3 regions of the Gordonia alkanivorans genome follow, and region 3 is predicted to be linked to each of the others. Evidence: predicted binding sites of a transcription regulator. Region 3 holds the regulator's gene; each other region holds the start of a gene.

Region 1 (4,799 bases), 1.2 Mb from region 3:
TCCGACAGCATCACGATGCGGGCGTCGTGATGATCGAGGAGCCGGCCGTACCCGGTCGCCCAGGCGGCGCGGTCGGCACCGAGGATCTTGCTGCCCGCGTCGAGGACGATCCGGTGGTTGTCACGGCGCACCACCGTCGCGACCGCGGTCAACGAGACCTCGTCGAAGCCGCACGAGCCGATCTCCACCTGCTGTGCGTCGTTGAACGGGTACACGCCGGGCCGGATCTCGGTCAGGACGTTCGCCTGCTCGGCGTCGAGCAGGCCGACCGTCGGGGTCGAGCCACCACTGCGTACCCGCGGTTCGATTCCGTTGGCGCGCAATCCGTCTGCCGCCGTCGCCAGTGCGGCCAGCTCCTGGGTGGCCGCGTCGCGTCGGGTGTCGCCGAGGCCGTAGGAGTGGCCGGGGAAGGTGAACACGCCGATCACGTCGAGTCCCTCCGCGACACCCGCCGCGCCGACCGAACCGGCCAGTTCGGGGGTGACGCCGGTGCGGTGCTGGCCGGAGTCGACCTCGACGAGCACCTGCAACCGGGCCGGACCCACCGCGGAGGCGAGATGCCGTGCGCCGGCGAGCGAATCGATCCCCAATCGCAGGGTGACCCGCTCGGCGAGGGCGCGGAGTCGAGCTGCCTGGCCAGCGGTCGGCCACAACGGGTACGCGATGAAGATGTCGGTGCACCCGGTGACATCCGCGGCATCGGCGAATGCCTCGGCCTCGCCGATGGTCGCCACGGTCAGGCCGACCGCGCCGTGCTCGATCTGCAGGCGGGCGATCTCGGCGCATTTGTGAGTCTTGGCGTGTGGCCGCACGTCGACCCCGACGCTCCGGGCTGCTCCGGCGAGGGCGGCGAGGTTGCGGTCCAGGCGGTCGACGTCGACCTCGAGGTACGGGGTGTCGATCACGCGTCGCGACCACCCGAACGGCGGGCACGCCCCATCGCTGCCGCCGACTCGCCGAACAGCAGGTACTCCAGATGCAGGATGCGGGTGGTCAGGTCGGGCGTGAAGCGGTGCCCGATCTCGGCGATCGTCCCGACGACCGAGCTGACCCGCTTGGGCCGGTCGACGATCGCGTGCAACACGCGGGACGCGGCCTTGTCCACATCCCAGGTGCCGGGCTGGTTGTCGTAGGCCTCGGTGGGCGAGATCATCCGCGTCTTCACCAGCGGCAGACGCACATTGGAGAATGTGACGTGGTCGGAGACGGTCTCGGTGCCGGTGACGTCGCTGAACGCCTCCAGTGCCGCCTTCGACGCCGCGTAGGCACCGAAGCGCGGTCCGCGGGACTGCACCGCGATCGAGGTCACGTTGACCACATGTCCCGACCGCCGGGCCACCATGTGCGGCAGGAGTCCGAGGATGAGGTTGACCGCGCCGAAGTAGTTGACCGCCATGACCCGGTGGTAGTCGTGCGAGCGCTGTACAGAGTTCACGGTGGCGCGCCGGATGGACCGGCCGGCGTTGTTGACCAGCACGTCGACGTGACCGTGCTCGGCGAGCACCGACTTGATCAGTGCGTTGACCGACTCCTCGTCGGTGATGTCGCACTGGTAGGCCACCGCCCGGCCCGGCGGGATGCCCTTCTTGCTGGTCGTCGAATTCAATTCGTCTGCGGCGGAATCGAGTTCCTCGGCAGACCGGGCCACGATCATCACGTTGGCGCCGCGGGCGACACACATCCGGGCGGTGGCCTTGCCGATACCGCTCGACCCGCCGGTGATGAGGATGTTCTTGCCCACCAGCGGACCCCGGGGGTCACGGCGCCGGTTGCGGGAGCGGTCGAGGTGGGCAGACCAGTACTGCCACAGGCCGGGTGCGTACTCGGTGAAGTCGGGAACGCTGATCCCGTGCTCGTGGAGGACGGCGTGGGTGGCGTCGGAGGAGAAGTCCACCGGCAACGACACCGCGTCGAGCACCGCTGACGGGATACCTTGTTGGGCGGCAAGGAGATTGCGGCCGACGCGGGCGGGTCCCATGGCCGACAGAGCGAGCGCGGGCTCGACCACCGAGTGCGGGATGACGTCGAAACCGCGGGGCGCTCCGAATGCCGGGGCGAGGGCGTTGTACATCTCGGTGGTGGTGAGCGAACGCCGGTCGCCGAGATGGAACACCAATCCGCTGCGTTCGGGGTCCACGGCGATGAGCGCGACCATCGCGGCGGCGACGAAGTCGACGGGCACCATGTTGAGCGTGCCGAGGTCGGGCATCGGCAACCGCAGTCTCGACGGCAGGTGGCCGAGCGCGGCGAGATGCCCGAAGAAGTAGTAGGGACCGTCGATCTTGTCCATCTCGCCGGTTCGCGAGTCGCCGACCACGATCGACGGCCGATACACGCGCCACCGCAGGCCCTCGCGCTCGCGGACGACCCGCTCCGCCTCGAACTTTGTCCGGTGATATGCCGTCGGAAAACCTTGGCCGACTTCGAAATCGGCTTCGGTGAACCGGCCGCGATGATCGCCGGCGACGGCGACCGAGGACACGTGGTGGAACAGGGCGTCGTGGGTGATGGCGAAGTCGGCGACGCGAGAGGTGCCGATGACGTTGGCCGCGCGCTGCGACTCGGCGTCGGCGGCCATGTCGTAGATCGCGGCGAGATGGACCACGTGGTCGAACTCCGGCAGGTCATGCGTGTCGAGGCCGAGGCCCGGGCTGGTCAGGTCCCCGACGACCGGGGTCACCCGACCGGTGGCACCGAGCTCGTCGAGCAGGGCGTCGAACGCCGATCGTGAGGATTCGCGAACCAGGGCGTGGATGGTCGCGCCGGGGTCGACGGTCAGAAGTCGATCGATGACGCGTCGGCCGATGAATCCGCTGCCTCCGGTGATGAAGTAGCTGGTCATGTTGGGATCCCATCATGTGAGCGGGCATGTCGCCCGCTGGATGTCCTCCTCCCCCCGATGGGAGATGGAATCTGTCTGATACTCAGAGTTGCACTTACTTGTGCCGAGCGCAACGACCGCGGGGCGGGAATCGAGATGTCCATTCGAATGCATGTTCGATAGACTGCTCGGGTGGGCTGGGATCAGGGACCACCGACGTGGTCGGAGATGGAGCGGGTGCTCTCCGGTCGGGCACCCGACGGCGGGCGTCCGGGTACCGCTTTCGGCCCCGATGACAGCGACCACGCCATGTTCCCGGGCGACGGCGGCGACAGCCCGGCCTGGTCGCGCAAACGCGGCGCCTACCAGGCGGAGGACATCGCGCGCGGCTCGTCGTCGGTGGCCTATGCCGAACTCCACGCCCACAGCTCGTACAGCTTCCTCGACGGCGCGTCGATGCCGGAGGAGCTGGTCGAGGAGGCGGAACGGCTCGGACTGCAAGCGCTGGCCGTCACCGATCACGACGGCTTCTACGGCATCGTCCGGTTCGCCGAGGCCGCCCGCGAGTTCGGCATGCCGACGGTCTTCGGTGCCGAGCTGTCGCTGGAACCCGACATCGCCCGGAGCGGCCTCAACGATCCACCGGGAGAACACCTGCTGGTCCTCGCCCGCGACGGCGAGGGCTACCGGCGGCTGTCGCGGACCATCGCCGAGGCACACATGGTGGCGGGCGAGAAGGGCTTGCTGCGTTACGACCGCGACGCCCTGTCCGGCGCCGGCGACGGACACTGGCTGATCCTCACCGGCTGCCGGAAGGGCGCGGTCCGGCGGGCGCTGGACCGCGGCGGTGTCCCGGCCGCGGAGATCGCGCTGCGGGAGATGATCGAGACCTACGGTCACGGCAACGTCGTCCTGGAACTCACCGCCCAGGGCATGCCCGACGACGACGAACGCAATGCGGTGCTCGCCGGTCTCGCCGCACGCGCCGGGGTGCCGACGGTCGCCACCACGGGTGCGCACTTCGCCGCACCCCGACGCCGCCGGCTGGCGATGGCGATGGCGGCGGTTCGGGCACGCACCGACATCGAGACCATCGCCGGCTGGATGCCGGGGGTCGCCGGCGCACACCTGCGCAGCGGCGACGAGATGGCCCGGCTGATGCCCGCTCACCTCGACGCGATCGACAACGCGGTCGGCATCGCCGCAGACTGCGCCTTTCGGCTCGGTCTGATCGCGCCGGAGTTGCCGCCGTTCGACGTGCCGGAGGGGTACACCGAGGCCAGCTGGTTGCGCGAACTCACCATGACCCGCGCCCGGCGCCGATACGGCACACCCGTCGAACATCCGCAGGCCTACCGGCAGATCGAACACGAACTCGCCATCATCGAAACCCTCACGTTCCCCGGCTATTTCCTCGTCGTCGCCGACATCGTCGACTTCTGCAAGGCCAACGACATCCTGTGCCAGGGCCGGGGGAGCGCCGCCAACTCGGCGGTCTGTTACGCCCTGGGGATCACCAACGTCGACCCGGTCGCCAACAAGCTGCTGTTCGAGCGGTTCCTCGCCCCCGAACGCGACGGGCCGCCCGACATCGACGTCGACATCGAGTCCGACCGTCGTGAGGAGGCCATCCAGTACGTCTACCGCCGGTACGGCCGGGATCGCAGCGCGCAGGTGGCCAACGTCATCACCTACCGAGGCAAGTCGGCGATCCGGGACATGGCGAGGGCGCTGGGATATGCGCCCGGGCAGCAGGATGCCTGGGCCAAGTCCCCGGACGCCGCGCCATCCGACGTGACCGATCTGGCCGGTGAGATCCTCGGTATGCCAAGGCATCTGGGTATCCACTCCGGTGGCATGGTGATCTGTGACCGGCCCATCGCCGACGTCTGCCCCACGGAGTGGGCGCGGATGGAGAACCGCAGCGTGCTGCAGTGGGACAAGGACGACTGCGCGGCCATCGGGCTGGTCAAGTTCG
Region 2 (4,799 bases), 1.6 Mb from region 3:
CAGCACGATCATCAGCACGCCCAGCAGCTTGCGACGAAGATCTATGGCGACAGCGTGCTCGTCCCGCTCGTCGACACCGACCTCGCGACCGCGGCCGCCGCGAAGGATCACCACGTCTACGCCGGTTATTACGGTTCGCTCGCGGTGATCTCGTGCTCGCTGTTCGAGACGGCGACCCCCTCGACGCTGACCCGGACGCTGGCCGCGGTCCGACCGAGTGCGGTGACGACGCTGCTGTACACCGAACCCGAGACGTCGTTCGGTGCGTTCGCCCGCTGGGAGTCGGGTTCACTTCGACGTTCGTTCTCCGCCGACCCGGTGACCATCCACGAGGACGACGGCCTCCCGTTCACCTTCGAGAAGCCGTTCTGGGGCGGCGAATACCCGCTCACCTACGCCGAGGGTGTGCCGAACCAGGGGATGGCGCTGCCCTTCCACCCGGCGCAGCTCGCCGAGGAGGCCAACCGGTCCTGGCTCGGGTTCCGCTACACCCATCCCCTCGCGCCGACCGACCTCGACCCGGCCGACATCACCGTCACCTGCTTCGCGCTTCACCCCGCGGAGTACGAACCCACCGCCGCCGACTTCGAGAACTACCGCAGAGCCACCGCCGCGCGTAGTGCGGAACGCACCGCGCACGAGGGCACGCCACGCAAGCGCGGAAGATTCCGGGAGTACTTCGGTTTCTGATCCGGGTGGCTTCTGTTCCCGGACGACTTGTCGCCCTCAGTCGTACAACGTCACCTTGCCGAGGAGTGCCGCCAGTTCCAGTTCGACAGCAGACAGCTCGGAGATCGACAGCTTGCGGGCAGTCGGCCTCGCCGGCCGATAGTCGATGACCCTGCGTGCGACAAGGCGCACTCCATCGCCGGACTGCTCGTCGGGTCCGTGGATCTCGGTGCGCACCTTGTTGAGTTGTTCGGCGAATCGGCGGGTGATGTCGGGTCGCCGGTTGATGTGTTCGGGGTTGGGTGGGGCGCCGGGTTCGGCGTTCAACCGCCAGGCGCAGCGACCTTCGTCGGGGCCTTCACGGACCATGCGGGTGGTGAACTGACCTACCTGCTCGCCGACCATGCGATTGTGTTTCGGGCACGCCGGTGCGAGGTCGGTGATGTCGGTGAGTCCACCGAGACCCCAATCCAGTTGCGCGTGGTGCATTTCCACGTGCGCGGCGGATATGCCGCAGTCGGGGGTGGAACAGACCTCGCCGTCGGGTCGGGCGAAGGACACGAGACGTTGTTCGCGGGTGGCCAACCTCTTGCCGCGTCCGAAGTAGAGCGGGATTGCGGTGGCGTCTTTGAACACCGCCAGCCAGGGCTGGGTGTCGGCGGCCATGTTGACGAGGTCGGTGATCGGGATCAGGGTGCCGGTCGCGGTGGTGGCGAACCCGGCTTCGCGTCGTAGGTCGTTGAGATCGGCTTTGATGATCAGCTGGATGGGTAACCCGCGGTGGCTCTTACCCAGGAGTCCGTCGTCGAACACGGCTTTCAGGAGTGCGTTGAGGGCGTCGTGGTTGAGCTGGGCGGGGGTGCGGTCGTCGCGTGCGGCTGCGGCTTCGACCGCTTCGGGGTCGGCGTCCTCGATGGAACCGTGGGGGGAGTCGGGGTCGTCGGGGTTGTTCATGCCGGGTTTGGCCCAGACGGCGAGCAGCATGGTGATGCGGGCGAGGAGTTCGGGGGTGAGGTTGGCGGTCATCTTGGCGGTGCCGTCGGCGCGTTGCCGGTTGACCGACAGATTGCGGCGACGTTTGCGGTCGGTGTCGTCGGTCAGTGTGCCGTCTGGGTCGAGGTGGGCCAGCAGTCGTGCACCGAGGGCGGTGATGTCGGCGGGGGTGTGGTCGACGGCGATCTCGGCCATCTGTCGTTCGGCGGCGACTTTCACGTCGTGGTCGGTGGCGTGTGGGATCTGGTCGAGGACGTCGAGTACTGCCCGGACGTGGGAGGTGCTGACCTTGCCGTCGGCCAATGCCTCTGCCAGAGCGGGGCGTTCGGGTTCGAGTGGTTCGCCGGTCGGGCTGAGGTGGGTGGCGGTCGCGTGGCGTTGTTTGGTGCGGCGCATGGGGTCGGCCATGCGTAGGCGGTGGGTCATGAACTGGGTGATGCTGCGGTGGCCGGTCTTGTGGGGTAGGTCGCGGTCGGCGATCTCGATGATCTGTCGGTCGCCGGCGAAAGTGAGTCGGGCGATGGCGCGTTCGGTTCCGGCGGCGACGTCGATGAGTTCGGCATCGGAGCACTGCGTCAGATCGACGGCCTGGAGTTCGGTGGTGATCCGGTGCAGTTCCTGCACGAGCTCGGAGGGGCGGGTCGACGGCCCGACGTCGGTCTGCGAGATTTCGGTCAAGACGGTCACCCCCCGATGCCGTGTTCGAATGTATGTTCGACTGTACTCGCAATCCCATTGCCGCGCAACGCGTATCGAACATCGATCGATCGCGGGGATTGTCGGTGGCGTCTGGTAATGGGCGGCGTGGTGCTGCCGTCCCTTCGATACGCTCGCAAGCTCGCCACTCAGGGAGCAGAACGACGCTCGCAAGCTCGCTACTCAGGGAGCAGAACGACGCTCGCAAGCTCGCTACTCACGGAGCAGAACCGGTCAGCGCCCCATGATCAGCAACGCGACCGACGATGTGATCCCGGCGAGGAAGCCGATGAGCAGGCCCCACACGATCCAGCGCCACACCTGGCGGTAGCGGAACTCCCAGAGGGTCCAGCCGAGGCCGCCGGCGACGATCAGCACCGCCGCGATGCCGAGGAACTCGAGGATGCCGCCGATGAGTTCGTAGATCCCGACGAGCACGAAGGCACCGAAGAGCGCACACACCGCGGACACGATGATCCCGAGCGCCCAGGGCGTGGGCTCCGCGGCCCGATCGAACGGTTCGGGGGTGTTCACTCCCCCATCGTGCCCGACCGGACGCGTTCGTAGAACGCAACGGCCGCGGCTGTCGCGACGTTGAGCGAATCGGTTCCGCGACTCATCGGGATGCGGGCCTTCACGTCCGTCGCCGCCATCGCCGACGCGGTGAGCCCTGGCCCCTCGGCGCCCACGAGGAAACCGACCTTCTCGGCATCGACCGCCTCGGCGAGCGTGACGGCGTCGGGATCGGGGGTCATCGAGACGAGACGGAAGTCGCGCGAACGCAGTTCGTCGAGTCCGCGCGGCCACTCGTCGAACTTCGCGAAGGGCACCAGCAGCGCGTGACCCATCGAGACGCGCACGCAGCGCCGGTACAGCGGGTCGGCGCAGCCCTGACCGAACAGGACGGCATCCACACCGAGGCCGGCGGCGTTGCGGAAGATCGAGCCGATGTTCTCGTGGTCGTTGACGCCTTCGAGGATCGCGACGGTGCGCGCGGTCTCCAGGATGTCGGGCACCGACAACACCTCGGGGCGTCGCGCGACGGCGAGCACGCCGCGGTTGAGGTGGAAACCGACGATCTCGGCCATCACCTCGGCCGACGCCCGGAAGAACGGGACTCCCGACAGCGACGGGTCGCGCAGATCGTCGTCGAGTTCCTCGAGGCGTTTGTCGACGCCGAGGAAGGCGTGGGCGGAGAACCGCGAGGCGATCATGCGCTGCGCGACGAGCACGCCCTCCGCGATCACCAGGCCGCGTCCCGGCCGGCCGCCGGGCAGAACCGGAAGGTCGGGTCGACGGTCCACCGAGTTGAGGTCCCGAAAGTCCTCGACCCGGGGATCCTGCGGGTCGTCGATGTCGATCACTTCCACTGCGAGCCCGGGCACCGCAACAGTGTGCCACCCGCCACCGCCGTGACCTGCGACACCCGGTACAGAACCCAATGAGTGCCCGAGTCGCAGTGATGTGAAAACGTTGAAGTCGTGACCAACAGCGGCTCGACACCTCAGTCACGTCTGTCCCTCAAGCGCGCCACCGACGCCGACTGGGACGACATCATCACCACGGATGCCCGCGCATTCGCGATGCGCAATCCGCTGCCCGACGACGAACGCGCCGACCTTCGCGGCAAGGTCGCCGACGACGACATCGTCCTGGTACGCGACACCGGCCTGCCGTCGAAGCCCCTTGTCGGGGTGTCGATGTTCTACCGGATGTCGATGTCGCTGCCGGGCGCGGGTGTCGCCGACACCGTCGGCCTGTCGTGGGTCTCCGTGGCATCGACGCATCGTCGTCGTGGAATTCTGCGCACGATGCTGACCGAGCTCTTCGAGCAGTGGGAGGCCGAGAACTACACGTTCGCGATCCTGACCGCGAGCGAGGGCACCATCTACGAGCGCTTCGGGTTCGGTCCGGCCTGCTTCTCCAACACCGTGTCGATCACGCCCGGCCAGGCTCCGCTCCGCGGCGACCAGCCGAAGGACGCGACCGTGCGGTTCGCGGACGCCGCCGAGGTCGCCGCGGCCGTCCCCGATCTCCACGCACGCTGGACGCTCACCACTCCCGGTGCGCTCACCCGCACCCCCGCCTGGTGGGCGCCGATCCTCGCCGACCGGCCGTCGGAGCGTCCGCTGCCCGCGAGCGGACTGCATTACCTGCTGCACGACGACGGCTACGCCAGTTACCGCATCTACAAGAACGAGAACGGCGGCGTGCGGGGCGAGGTGAACGAGGTCTTCGCCGTCACCGACGACGCCCACTCCGACCTGTGGCGGGTGCTGACCAACCTCGACCTGATCCCGTCACTGACCGCGACCATCCCGGTCGACGACCCGTTGCGCCACAAGCTGATCAACGCGCGAGATGTGTCGATCACCGGCCTGCGCGACGAGATGTGGCTACGCATCCTCGACATCCCGGCCGCGTTGGGATCACGGAAGTAC
Region 3 (4,799 bases):
CCGAGGTCGTCGAGCGCGGCGAGCAGGGGGTCGCCGGTGCGAGCGGGCAGCAGGGCCCGTGTCGAGAGACCGGCGGCGGCGACGGTGCGGGCGACGTTGACGCCCTTGCCGCCCGGTTCGGCGCGGACGACGCCGGCCCGCTGGACCTCGCCGCGTCGCAGCGGGGTGGCGAGTTCGAGGGTGCGGTCGACGCTGGGATTGGCGGTGACGGTGAGGATCACGCGATCACGACCTCGACGCCGCGGGCGGACAGTGCGGCCGAGAACTGCGGATCGATGCCGGAATCGGTGATGAGAACGTCGATGTCGTCGATGCCGGCGAAACCGGACAGCTCCTCGCGCTCCATCTTCGAACTGTCGGCGAGGACGACGACGCGGCGGGCTGCGGCGACCATCGCCGCCTTCACCGCCGCCTCGTCGGGATCGGGGGTGGACAGACCGTGCGCCTCGCTCAGGCCGTTGGTGCCGATGAACGCGGTCGTCACGCGGAGTCGGCCGAGCGCGGCGACCGTTTCGGCGCCGACCGTCGCCTGCGTGAGTCCGCGGACGCGACCGCCGAGGGAGTGGAGACCGTCGGCATGGCGTCCGGCGAGCAGCCCGGCGATCGGGAGGCTGTTGGTGATCAGTGTGAGATCGCGGTCGCGCGGCATGGCCTCGGCGGCCCGGAAGGTGGTGGTGCCGGCGTCGAAGAGCACCGATCCGCCGTCGGGCGGGAGGAAACGAAGCGCGGCACGGCCGATCGCGGCCTTCTGCTCGGTCTGTTCCGTCTCGCGCTCGTCGATGCCGAGTTCACCGATCACGCGCAGGACCTCGGGGCGGACGGCACCGCCGTGGACTCGCTGCAGGTGCCCGGCACGTTCGAGCACCGCGAGGTCGCGGCGGACCGTCTCACTGGTCACGTCGAACTTCGCGGCGAGCTCGGCGACCGAGGCGCGTCCTGCGACGCGTACCTCCTCGGCGATGGCCTGCTGTCTCTCCTCGGCGTACACACCGGCTCCGTTCTGATCGTTCCCGTGGCGCTGATCGGGTCGTCCAATGTGGGAACATGCGGCTTTGCGTGTTGTAGTAATTGTGTTTACGCCTGTTTGTGTTGACAAGTCAAGAAGAATTTGTAACCGTGGTCACATGACGCAGATTCTGACGGGGACGCCGGTTGTCGGTGGTGTGGCTCTCGGGCCCGCACTCTGGCCGGGACGCCGACCCGACCACTCCGCAGAGGCACTGGGCGCAGGCGTCGAGATCGCCGAGGACCGTCGCGCCGACGAGGCCGAACGGTTCACCGCCGCGGCGGCCGCGGTCGCCGCGCGCCTACGTGAGCGTGCATCGCAGAACACCGGCGTCGCCGCCGAGGTGCTCACCGCAACGGCCGGACTCGCGGAGGACCGCGGCTGGATCGGTGCCGCCTCGGGTCTGATCGCCAAGGGCGCCTCGGCGCCGTCGGCCGCCGTCGCCGCCACCGAACAGTTCGCCGCCGTGTTCACCAAGCTCGGTGGGCTCATGGCCGAGCGCGTCACCGATCTCAACGACGTCCGCGACCGCGTCCTCGCCGAACTCCTGGGCCTCCCCGAGCCCGGCGTGCCCACGCCGGACGTGCCCTCGGTCCTCCTCGCCGACGACCTCGCGCCCGCCGACACCGCGGGGCTCGATCCCGCCACCACCATCGCGCTGGTCACCCGCCTGGGCGGGCCCACCAGCCACACCGCGATCATCGCCCGGCAGCTCGGCATCCCGTGTGTCGTCGCGGTCCCCGGTCTCGCCGGGATCGACTCGGGCACGGTGATACTCGTGGACGGCACGACAGGCGAGATCGTCGTGCAACCCGACAACGCCGCCGCGCGGGCCCGTGTCGACGAGTACACGCGTCAGGCCGCACGGGTCGCCGGCTGGTCGGGCCCGGGTCGCACCGCCGACGGTGTGGAGGTGGCGATCCTGGCCAACGTCGCCGACGGATCGTCGGCCCGTGCGGCCACCGATCATCCGGTGGAGGGCGTCGGACTGTTCCGCACCGAACTGGCCTTCCTCGAACGCGCCGACGAGCCGTCGGTGGAGGAACAGGCGGACATCTATCGCGAGGTGCTCGACGCGTTCGGCGGCCGCAAGGTCGTCATCCGTACCCTCGACGCCGGCTCGGACAAGCCGCTGCGCTTCGTGTACCAGCCCGAGGAGGCCAACCCGGCCCTCGGTGTGCGCGGCGACCGGATCGCCTTGGCACACCCCGAGATCCGTGCCCATCAGCTCGACGCGATCGCGCGCGCCGCGGAGGGTTCCGAGACGAGCCCCTGGGTCATGGCGCCGATGATCGCCTCACCGGCCGAGGCGGCCGCCTTCGCCGCTCAGGTACGGGAACGCGGACTGGTCGCCGGGGTGATGATCGAGGTCCCCGCCGCCGCGATCCTCGCGCCGGCGATCCTGGCCGAGGTCGACTTCGTCTCGATCGGCACCAACGACCTCACGCAGTACACGATGGCCGCCGACCGGATGTCGGCCGATCTCGCATCGCTGACCGATCCGTGGCAGCCGGCGGTCCTGCACCTCATCGCGACGGTCGCGCGGGCCGGACGGGACCAGGGGAAACCGGTGGGCGTGTGCGGCGAGGCCGCGGCGGACCCGATCCTCGCCTGTGTGCTCGTCGGGTTGGGTGTCACCTCGCTGTCGAGTGCTCCGGTGGCGGCCGCCGCGGTCGGTGCCCGCCTCGGCGGCGTCTCACGGTCGACCTGCGAGAACGCGGCGACAGCCGCGCTCGCCACCACCGATCCGGCTGCGGCGCGCGCGGCTGCCGCCGCGGTTCTCGAGAACGAAGAGGTCAGATACGCCGCATCACGGTGACGACCTTGCCGAGGATCACGGCCTCGTCGCCCGGGATCGGGTCGAACAGCTCGTTGTGCGGCATCAGCCAGACATGACCCTTCTGGCGCTTGAAGGTCTTGACCGTGGCCTCGCCGTCGATCATCGCGGCCACGATGTCGCCGTTGTCGGCCACGTTCTGCTGGCGCACGACCACCCAGTCGCCGTCGCAGATCGCGGCGTCGATCATCGACTCGCCGACGACCTTCAGCAGGAACAGCGAACCCTCGCCGACGAGCTCGCGGGGGAGCGGGAAGACGTCCTCGACGGCTTCTTCCGCGAGGATCGGGCCGCCTGCGGCGATCCGGCCGAGCACCGGCACGAAGGTGGGCTCGGGTAGCGCACCACCGGTCGGTGAGGTGGGCGTCGGCGGCTCACTCGGTGCGATGTTGACCGCTCGCGGACGATTCGCGTCGCGCTTGAGGAGGCCCTTGCGTTCGAGCGTCCGCAGTTGGTGGGCGACGGAGGAGGTCGACGTGAGACCCACCTCGTCACCGATCTCGCGGATGCTCGGCGGGTAACCGCGCTCGCGCACGGATCTGCGGATCACCTCGAGAACTCCGCGCTGCCGCGGCGTCAGCGAGGCCTCGGCCGCCGCCATGTCTGCCGGGGCGACGGGCTCGTCGGCGCCCCGCGCTCCGGTGCGCTTACCGCCGTCATCGCTCATGATCGGGTTCCTCTCGATTCCGAACGTGCTGGTAGATCGCTTGTCTGACGACGACCCTAGCCGAGAATGCCGACCGCATCAAACATTTGTTCGACGTGTTGCGAGACAAGTGTCGGCGTGCCGTGCTACAAATCGAACATCAGTTCATCGAACAGATGATCGACAATCGAACAGTTCGAACGCCGACGACGCAGCCGGAGCACGGACAAGCGTTCGACCGGAAACACGGAGGGCATCATGCGCACCGCCACTCTCATCGACCCCGACCGCTCCACCGATTCGGTCCGTGGTGACGTCCTGGAGCGTCCGCGCCCGATGCGCCGCGGCGACGGCCGCCGGCCCGTCGACGGGCGTCCGGTGCCGGAGTCGGCGGTCCGGGTCCGCCGGGTCGCCTCCACCCGGTGCGCCTCGCCGGTCGGTATGCGGGGTCGTGCACCGGTCGTACCCGTCTCGCGTGTTGCGCATACCGCGCCCTCGGCCGTCATCCGGCGGCGTCGGCGCACGGCGACGGCAATTCTCGCCGGCGTCGGGCTCGCTCTGGCCGTGTGGGTCATCGCGGTCGTCGGTCAGAACTACGCCGCGACGGTCACACCTTCTTCGGTCGGCACCGAGGTCGTACACGTGCGGTCGGGCGACTCGCTGAGCACCATCGCATCGCGCGTCGCCCCCGAGATGCCGCGTGAGGCGGTCGTCGACGAGATCATCCAGCTGAACGACCTCCCGTCGAGCGGGCTGCGCGTCGGTCAGCCGCTGCTCGCCCCCCGGTACCACTGAGCACGGGCGGTATCCTCGATGTCACAGGGACCGGCCGACTACCGGCCTGGCATGCGGCGCGGCTGCACCAGAGTGTCCCGTGACCTGCGTGAGGATACGATGCGCTGCCCCTTCTGCAAGAACGACGACACCAAGGTCATCGACTCGCGTGTCGCTGATGAGGGGCAGGCCATCCGGCGCCGCCGCTCCTGCGTGGAGTGCGGGCGACGCTTCTCGACCGTGGAGAGCGCGGTGCTCGCGGTGGTCAAACGCAACGGCGTCACCGAACCGTTCAGTCGCGAGAAGGTGATGAGGGGCGTCCGGCGCGCATGCCAGGGACGCCACGTCGCCGAGGACGCATTGGCGCAGCTCGCCCAGCAGGTCGAGGACACCGTACGTGCCAGTGGATCGGCCGAGATCCCCAGCAACGAGGTCGGTCTCGCGATCCTCAAGCCGCTGCGCGACCTCGACGAGGTCGCCTACCTGCGGTTCGCGTCGGTCTATCGCTCGTTCGACTCCGTCGAGGACTTCCAGCG

The links. Region 3 encodes LexA, which represses DNA repair genes until DNA is damaged. Its sites were predicted from a motif close to CGAACANNTGTTCG; they were not measured.
Region 1: the regulator LexA is predicted to act here: its motif matches at 2,987-3,000, upstream of C5O27_RS19170 (error-prone DNA polymerase).
Region 2: the regulator LexA is predicted to act here: its motif matches at 2,366-2,379, upstream of C5O27_RS21305 (DUF222 domain-containing protein).

The regions. Positions count from the first base shown of each region.
Region 1 is NZ_CP027114.1:4,227,340-4,232,138, reverse strand. It holds gene C5O27_RS19180 (alanine racemase) at 1-905, opposite strand, end outside; gene C5O27_RS19175 (SDR family oxidoreductase) at 902-2,842, opposite strand; gene C5O27_RS19170 (error-prone DNA polymerase) at 3,014-4,799, shown strand, end outside.
Region 2 is NZ_CP027114.1:4,691,561-4,696,359, forward strand. It holds gene C5O27_RS21300 (DUF6928 family protein) at 1-690, shown strand, start outside; gene C5O27_RS21305 (DUF222 domain-containing protein) at 727-2,286, opposite strand; gene C5O27_RS21310 (DUF2537 domain-containing protein) at 2,593-2,892, opposite strand; gene C5O27_RS21315 (TrmH family RNA methyltransferase) at 2,889-3,743, opposite strand; gene C5O27_RS21320 (GNAT family N-acetyltransferase) at 3,840-4,799, shown strand, end outside.
Region 3 is NZ_CP027114.1:3,043,170-3,047,968, forward strand. It holds gene pfkB (1-phosphofructokinase) at 1-221, opposite strand, end outside; gene C5O27_RS13840 (DeoR/GlpR family DNA-binding transcription regulator) at 218-988, opposite strand; gene C5O27_RS13845 (putative PEP-binding protein) at 1,125-2,825, shown strand; gene lexA (transcriptional repressor LexA) at 2,803-3,510, opposite strand; gene C5O27_RS13855 (LysM peptidoglycan-binding domain-containing protein) at 3,748-4,284, shown strand; gene nrdR (transcriptional regulator NrdR) at 4,384-4,799, shown strand, end outside.